2 regions of the Paenibacillus ilasis genome follow, and region 1 is predicted to be linked to the other one. Evidence: riboswitches for the same ligand, from Rfam matches in the RefSeq annotation. Region 1 holds a riboswitch; the other holds the start of a gene.
What was found. A riboswitch is a leader RNA that binds a small molecule or an ion and turns the genes downstream of it on or off. The one in region 1 is predicted to bind cobalamin.

Region 1 (4,396 bases):
AAGAGTACCTGCTGATCTCAATTCTTGTCTGGACAAATGTTTCCCATAACTATTTATTCGTATAAAGATTTCGTCCACTTTACTCTCATCGTTAAATGAATATACTGATAACGGCAAAACATAACTTGCTAATGCTTCACATACATCTCTTTCAAGTATTGGTTCCTTTTGCTTCAACATGCCTTTATCAAGAAGAGATTTCGATTCAACCATTGTCTCAAGATCAAAGTACTTATTTTCGTAATCGAATTCCCCCTCAATGAAGGACATAATTGCATTTAACCTTTGCATTCCATCAATAATTTCAAAAACTGAAATTTGATCATAAACCGAATCAGCAAGGAGTAACAAAGGAACTGGATACCCTTTTATTATAGAATCAATAAACTTTCTTTTTTCATCAATGGTCCATATTAGTTTTCGTTGATATCTTCTATTAACTATAAATAGCTCATTTTGATAAAAGTTGTAGAGCCGTTGAATAGTCTCACTTCGAATGGATAATTCACGTTGCGTAGAGGGGAGATTCTTTTTTTCCACCAGTCTCATTCCTTTACTTAGGAGTATTATAATGGTAATGATAATATATCAAATCATTATTGTACATGAGTGTGGTTAAAGTTAAGTCTTACGGGAAGCAGTACTGAAAATATCGGCGATTCTATACTCGGCAAGGAATTTGACGCTTTGATCGAGAACAAAAGTGATCCTACCGACGGTGAAAACAACACTTCATCAGACTAAAGGGTAGAAAAATGGTAGAAGAACGGAATAAATAACAAAAATGGCGCGATTCCGAAAACTCGGAAAGCCGCGCCATGATTGACTTTATGAAGATGCTGGTGAAGGGAATTGAACCCCCGACCTACGCATTACGAGTGCGTTGCTCTACCCCTGAGCTACACCAGCAAATGTGGTTCGATGTTATTCCTCACGAAACAACAAAAATTATTATAATACTTCAGCAACAAAATGCAAGCCCTATTCTTACGGAAATATCCTCCGAAAATGGCGGCATTACCCGCCTAACTTCTCCTGCACGGACTGGATCTTCTGTTTGCTCGAGGAAACTTGGTCCCTGCGGTCGTCGATCTTCACGGAAGTCGATACGCGCTGGGCACCGGACAGAAAAGGCGCTTCATGCAAAGCCTCAATTGCCCGCCAGATCATGCTGAGCTCTCCCTCGATGATAGTACTCATCGAAGTCAGCTCATAGGATATTCCATCCTGCTGTTTCAATATACGCTGCATCTCGGCAACATAAGAGCTCAAACTCGTTGTTGCGGTTCCGATCGGAATCACCGTTACCTCCGCTATAGCCATCTTTTAAAACCTCCCTCGTTCCCATCTCATCTGTTATGGAATGCTTTAAACTTCCGGATACAGTTATCATATCAATTCTAGCCCTTCATATCAAAGTCCGTCAGTCTTAACTTCACACAAGATATGGTGTTCCTTCCTCGTCTCGTCCATACGAATACATCTTATTTTGTCAAAACGATAATATACGTGGTATCAGCGCAGAAAAGGTCGCATTTGGTCACAATTCAGGAAATGTTATGGCCTTTTGGCAGTTTCTTAACTGGCACAATGACCGCTCGTTTGCTATAATTCTTTTTGCGTTCAATTTTAAGAATATGGTTTACAAACACAATATATTGGGTTAAATTAGATTAACAACAACCAAATATAGTGTATGTAGGTGCCGGATCAACCTATAAGGCAGTCCGGCTTAATAGGGAAGCATGGTGTAAATCCATCACGGTCCCGCCACTGTAAGGGCTCTTAGGCTGTTTATGAACCATCAGCCATCCCCATACGACATATGCCACCGAGGAACCGGAGCAAGGTCCCGGGGAAGGGAATGTCGAGGGAAAAAGCCCAAGTCAGGAGACCTGCCTATATACAGATAGACACCAACCTACGGGGTTTTAGGTAAGTGTTCGTTAAACTTGCGTCTGTACATAACATCTTGCCCGTTCACGAGCTTATGGCAAACGTCATTTTCGAATCACAGCGCACGGACATTTTCAAGCCTGCCCGCGGGTTTTAGAAAATGTTTTTTTGATGTCCTTTTTCATATTTCCCCCGAAGAAAGCGAGGAATTTATTCATGCCCCAGCTCGTAGTTAAACCGAACAACCGTCAGCTCGCCTTTGATGAAATTCGTCTCTCCGTCTATGCCGACCGGACTCTAAAAGGATTGGACATGCTCGATAAGGAGCGTCTGCTTCGCGGCGTCAATGCCAAATTGCGCGGTGAGCAAGTTACCGGCGAAGAAATCAGCAGCGCCTTCACGATGTCCGCCCTTGAGCTTGTAACCAAGGAAGAACCGAATTGGAAGTTTGCAGCTGCGCGTTCGTTTCTGACCTCTTTATATAAAAAAGCGGCCACCAACCGCCGATACAAAGCCTATCCGGAGGAACCGTACGGTGCCTTCTACCCGCTCATTACGGAGCTTGTACAGAAAGGCATCTATCGCGAGGATCTTCTGACCAGCTACACCAAAGAACAAATCGAAGAGCTCGGCGAATGCATCGATCCAAGCCGCGATCTGCTGTTTGATTACATCGGTCTGTTGACGCTGGCTGAGCGTTACCTGGCAAACGACTTTGACGGTCGCGTCATGGAACTTCCGCAAGAACGCTATATGGTCATCGCGATGTTCCTCATGCACAACGAGCCTGCCGACAAGCGTCTTGACCTTGTCAAAGAAGCCTACTGGGCCATGAGCAACCTGTACATGACGGCTGCTACGCCGACCATGTCTAATGCAGGCAAAAAAGTAGCCGGCCAGCTTTCCAGCTGCTTCATCGATACCGTGGACGACTCCCTGGAAGGAATCTTCGATTCCAACACGGATATTGCCCGTCTCAGCAAAATGGGCGGCGGCATCGGGGTCTACCTCGGTAAAGTCCGTGCACGCGGCTCTGACATCCGCGGTCACAAGAACACCAGCTCCGGCGTTATCCCTTGGATTCGCCAGTTGAACAACACCGCTGTTAGCGTTGACCAATTGGGAACTCGTAAAGGCGCCATCGCCGTTTACCTGGATGTGTTCCACAAAGACATCCTGTCCTTCCTCGATCTGAAGTTGAACAACGGTGACGAGCGCATGAGAGCACATGACGTGTTCCACGGCGTATGTCTGCCTGACCTGTTCATGGAGGCTGTAGAAGCACGTGAAGAGTGGAGCCTGTTCTGTCCGCATGAAGTGAAGAAAATCATGGGCTGGAAAGACGAGAACGGCCGTCCGCTGGGCTTGGAAGACTTCTATGATCAAGGTCAAGGCGAAGGCGAATTCCGTCAAAAGTATGCTGAAGCCGTGGCGAACCCGCTGCTGCCGCGCATTACGGTACAAGCCATCGACATTATGAAGCGCATCATGAAATCCCAGCTTGAAACGGGTACACCGTACATGTTTTACCGCGACACGGTCAACCGTGCAAACCCGAACTCTGCGCATGGCATGATCTACTCTTCCAACCTGTGCACGGAGATCATGCAGAACCAATCTCCGACAGTCGTTGAACAAGAGGAGCTGGTTACGAAAGACGGCCAAACCCGGATCGTCATTTCCAAAATCCCTGGCGATTTCGTTGTCTGCAACCTGAACTCCATCCACTTGGCTCGTGCTGTACCTGCCGGTGTGCTGGAGCGTCTCGTTCCAATCCAGGTTCGCATGCTGGATAACGTCATCGACATTAACAATATTGAAGTTCTGCAAGCTCAATATACCAACAGTCAATATCGTGCGGTCGGTCTCGGCACCTTCGGTCTGCACCACTTGCTGGCGCTGGAAGGCATCCGCTGGGAATCCGACGAAGCCGTTGCCTATAATGACAACCTGTATGAGCACATCAACTACCTGCTCGTTAAATCCAGCATGGAGCTGGCTAAGGAAAAAGGCTATTATCCGAAATTCAAAGGCTCCGACTGGGAGAGTGGCGAGTACTTCACGTTCCGCGGTTACACCGACGGCGAGCATGAGGGCAAGTTCGTAACCACCGAACAGTGGCGCGAATTGCAGCAAGAAGTACAAGCGAACGGCGTCCGTAACGCATGGCTGTTTGCCATCGCACCGAACGGCTCCACATCGATCATCGCAGGTTCCACGGCGAGCATCGATCCATTGTACGAACTTCTTTCTTATGAAGAAAAAACCACCTATAAAGTGGCTAACCCGGCTCCGGATCTGTCCGAAAAAACGATCTGGTACTATAAAACGGCTTTCTTGATCGACCAGCATTGGTCCATCAAAATGGCTGCCGCCCGTCAGCGTCACGTTGACCAGGCGCAAAGCTTTAACCTGTATGTCCGCCCTGATATCCGGGCTTCGGAATTCCTGGAGCTGCACCTGCATGCCTGGAAAGCCGGCATCAAGTCCACGTACTATG
Region 2 (4,396 bases), on a different contig from region 1:
ACCGACACGGCTGCGGCGGCAAGCAGGGTAGCCACGATGAGCACGCTGGTCTTCAGCCGATCCACATTCAAGCCCATATGGGCGGCCTGCCGTTCCCCCAGCGACAAAATATTAAGCTCTCGGGACCTGCTCCATAAGTATATAAATCCTGCGATAAAATACGGGAAAAGGATGGCCGTATACGACCATCCACGCATGCTCAGGCTCCCCATCGTCCAGTACAGGATCTGGTTTACCGTATCTTTGGACATGACCGTCAAAAAGGAAACGACGGCGCCCAGAAACGACTGCATCACCACACCGGACAGAATGAGCCCGTGGATCGGCAGTTTTCCTTGATCCCTTGCCAACAGCAGAACGGCCCATAAGGTGCCTGCTCCGGTCATAAACGCTACCAGCGGCAGCGTGTAACCTCCGGCAAAGGAGTATTCCATCCCGAAAAAAATCAGGGATGCTGCACCAAGCGCAGCACCCGAGGATACACCGAGCGTAAACGGATCCGCCAGCGGATTGCGAAGTACGCCTTGAAAGGCGGCTCCGGCCACCGCCAGGGAGGCTCCAACGAGCATCCCAAGCAGGATCCGCGGCAATCTCACCTTCATGAGGATTTGCTCGGAGGAAGCTTCCCAGCCCGGAACGATGGAATCGCCGATTCCCGGCAGCCTGTGCAGCAGCATCGCCCCAATCTCTCTCACAGGCAGGTGCACGGAGCCGATTCCGAGACTGACAACCAAGGTTAACAGTAATAGGAGTATGCCGGCCGCACCGAATCCTGCAAGTTTTTTACTCATGGATTCATCAGTTCCGGATAAACGGCCTTCGCCACTTCAATCAACCCTTGCGTCACACGGGGACCCGGACGGCTCAGCAGGTTCGCATCCACGGAAATGACCTGATCATTCTTGATGGCATCGATCTCATCCCAGCCGCCGCGCTCCTTAATCAGCTGATCCAATGTTTTCTTGGTTGCTTCATCTACCACATCGTCCGTGTACAAAATGACATCGGGGTTCGCAGCGATAATATTTTCCTCGCTGATTTCGAACCAGCCTTCCGCATCGCCGGCTGCGTTGACGCCGCCAGCTAAGGTGATGATCTCATCCATAAACTCGCCCTTGCCGACAGTCCATCCCGGAGAGAATTCTACGTATACTTTCTTCTTGTCTTCATCCTTCACGGCTTTCACGGCTTCCGTAACGGTAGCCAATTCCTGCTTCATCTGATCCACGACCGCTTTCGCCTCCGCTTGACGGTCGGTAATTTGCCCGATCAGTTCGATGTTCTCCATCACGGCATCAATGGTTTTCGGATCATTGACGAACAGGGTAACGCCAAGCTCACGCAATTTCTCGGCATTCTGGGCATTCATCGAAGCGGCAAATACCACATCGGCATCGGCTGCAATAATAGCCTCTTCATTCACTTGAAACCCGCCCAATTTAGGCTTGGATTTGGCCGCTTCCGGATAATCGTCATTATCGGACACGCCAACGATTTCCTCATCCAGGCCCAAGGCGAACAGTTTTTCCGTCTCGGACGGTGTCAGGGATGCAACTTTGGCCGGAGCTTTCTCAAACGTCATTTCAACCCCGGTTGAATCCTTAACGGTCAGCGGATACGCCGTTTTAAGCTCTTCGCCGGAATTTGCCGGCGCTTCGTTATTCTGCTCTTCCTGCTGTGCAGGCGGCGTTGTATCCTTCGGCGCCGCTTCTTCGCCTCCACAGCCGACCAAGGCCAGGGCCATCAGTATGGCTACCAGAAGTACGGACCATGTTTTGTTTAATGCTTTCATCTCTTGAAATCCCCCTATACATAATTGAGAACCTGGCGCTGCAAGTCTACATTCCTTCAACTGATCCTTACCGGGAGAAAAACATCAATCGTCATACTCCAAAAGAAGCAAAAATCCCTGACTCCTCGTAAACAAGGACTCAGGGATTACGTTTTAACATAAGGACATCTGGATAACCGTTCACAGATAGCGCCTTAAACTTCCGCCCATACATGCTGCATGGGTTCGGCAAACGTAATCCTCTCCTCGAAGGACCGTCATTCATTCGCCGAGGGCAGGTCTCCTGACTTGCAGGCTGTAACGACTTCTCCGCCTTCCCAAGCGCTATGGCTCAGTGGCATATGGAGAAGTCCCTGCTTCACAGTGGCGGGACCGTGCCGGACTTGCACCGGCTTCCCTATTAACCCGGCAGAAAGACAATAACGCCTTCTGTCCGGGACCCTCGCAAATAATATGAATTTATGTATGATAGGCCAAGCATGGTTTCTCTGCCCAAGATTATAGGCGATAAACCCTCCTCTTACAACCGAAAGTTTCGGTCGTTTCAAATGCGTCAGGATACGGATTCATCCCGTTATCGCCCATTCCGCACCGATATCATACGATTTCATTTATTCGCTTACCCGTACGCCTTGCCAGCGTTCTCCATCCCATGTCAATTGCAGCTTGAGCTCCTCGCCCGGCGATACCTGCGTCCCCCAGAATTCCGTATGCGGAAGGGTGGCTGCGGCGATCTGCCGGATAACGCCCCCATGGGTGACCACAAGCACATCAAGCCCCTCTCTCTGTGTTCCCAGGCCGTAGCCAGCAGCCTCTGCCTCTGCCTCTGCCTCTGCCTCTGCCTCTGCCTCTGCCTCTGCCTCTGCCTCTGCCTCTGCCTCTGCCTCTGCCTCTGCCTCTGCCTCTGCCTCTGCCTCTGCCTCTGCCTCTGCCTCTGCCTGCACAAGGGTATCCGGATCTTCCTCCACATGCAACAGTTCCTTCAAATCCAAAGACAATCCGGTCAAAAATGCCTGAACCCGGGAACGGAACGCTTCCCAGCTCTCCCCATTCGGCGGCGTAACTTCTGCAGGGTTATCAATCCAGCGCCGATAAGAGGTATCCGACTTCAAATCCTCGTAGGTGTTCCCTTCCCAATCCCCGAAGTCAAGCTCGCGCAGGCGCGGATCATACTCGACACCCGGTATAAACCTGCCCAAAGCTTCATCATCAGGAATAGCAGCCATTGTTGAATCCGATAGGATAACATTCAGCGTCTGCCTGCATCGAAGGAGATCACTGCAATAGATCCGGACAAACTGCCCGGTAAAAAACCTTTCCCGCAGCGGGAGGAGCTGCTGTCTGCCTTCCCTCAGAATCCCTTGATCCTCGTGACCGAGATAACGGCGCTCCTCGTTCCACAGCGTGCGGCCATGACGGACCAGATGCAGCGTGATCCTCATATCCATAACCTTCCTCCTGATGCGGCAACAAGTCCGAGCACCACGGTACCCAGTAACGTAAACAAAACCGATACGCCCAGCAGCAAACGGTTGGTCACCCGGATATCCTCCGCTTCAAGCGGGCGATCAGCATCCCCCATGTAAGCCCGGAACGAGATGATACCCTGATAGGAATTCTCGCCTCCCAGACGAATGCCCAGAGCACCGGCAACGGCCGATTCCGGGAAGCCGCTGTTCGGACTGGGGTGCTTTCGCGCATCTCTTCTGACCATCTTGATCGCTTTTTTCCATTGCAGCGAAAACATCGCAGCTACCATGGTCAACAGCCCTGCGGTCAGGCGTGCCGGTATCCAATTGGCCATATCGTCCAGCCTTGCGGATGCCCAGCCGATATGCTGGTATTTCTCGTTTTTATAACCGACCATGGAGTCGAGCGTGTTTACGGCCCGATAGGCCATCGCCAGCGGCGCTCCCCCGATCAGGGCAAAAAACAGCGGAGCGATCACCGCATCCACGATATTCTCCGCAACCGTCTCCACCGTTCCCCGCACAATCTCCGGCTCATCCAGATGGCCGGTGTCTCTCCCGACAACCATGCTGAGCGCGCGCCGGGCCTCCGCGATATGGCCGGAGCGAAGATGGCCGTAGACCTCCAATCCTGCCTCTCGCAGCCCCTTGATGGCAATCGTAGTCGCAATAAGCACGATCTCCACCCCCCACGCAAGCCAAGGATGAATCGCCGCGCACAGCTCCAGCAGCAGCCACGCCAGCACGAAGGAGCCGCCGGCCACGATCACCGGCAGCAGTATCCCCGCCCGCTTCAGGCTCTGAGCGGAAGTCGCCCAATGGCGAATCCAGCCTTCAACCCGGCGGATGGCTTTCCCCATGCCAATGACGGGATGGGGGAGCCATCTCGGATCTCCGATCAGCAGGTCCAACACGACCGCAGCCCAAATGACCCACACGACGGTCATATCCGGTCCTCTCTTTCGGCGGCAATGCTTTCCGTAACACTCTCGTAGACAAGGCGGCCGATCATGCCGCCCAGATCGGTTGCGGTTCCGGCATAATGGTGATTTACGCCATAGGCTGTATTGCCGCTGACCCCAAGGACCATGGCGTCCGTTGTCGTCCCGGTCGCGACGGCTCCGGTTTCATGATC

Region 2: another riboswitch for cobalamin. It lies ahead of ACETK5_RS01655 (helical backbone metal receptor); the one in region 1 lies ahead of ACETK5_RS23090 (ribonucleoside-diphosphate reductase subunit alpha).

The regions. Positions count from the first base shown of each region.
Region 1 is NZ_JBHDJG010000002.1:660,422-664,817, reverse strand. It holds gene ACETK5_RS23105 (GmrSD restriction endonuclease domain-containing protein) at 1-540, opposite strand, end outside; tRNA gene ACETK5_RS23100 (tRNA-Thr) at 838-909, opposite strand; gene ACETK5_RS23095 (MTH1187 family thiamine-binding protein) at 1,018-1,323, opposite strand; cobalamin riboswitch at 1,684-1,917, shown strand; gene ACETK5_RS23090 (ribonucleoside-diphosphate reductase subunit alpha) at 2,113-4,396, shown strand, end outside.
Region 2 is NZ_JBHDJG010000001.1:304,164-308,559, reverse strand. It holds gene ACETK5_RS01660 (FecCD family ABC transporter permease) at 1-791, opposite strand, end outside; gene ACETK5_RS01655 (helical backbone metal receptor) at 788-1,792, opposite strand; cobalamin riboswitch at 2,049-2,251, opposite strand; gene ACETK5_RS01650 (histidine phosphatase family protein) at 2,404-3,240, opposite strand; gene cbiB (adenosylcobinamide-phosphate synthase CbiB) at 3,231-4,208, opposite strand; gene ACETK5_RS01640 (adenosylcobinamide amidohydrolase) at 4,205-4,396, opposite strand, start outside.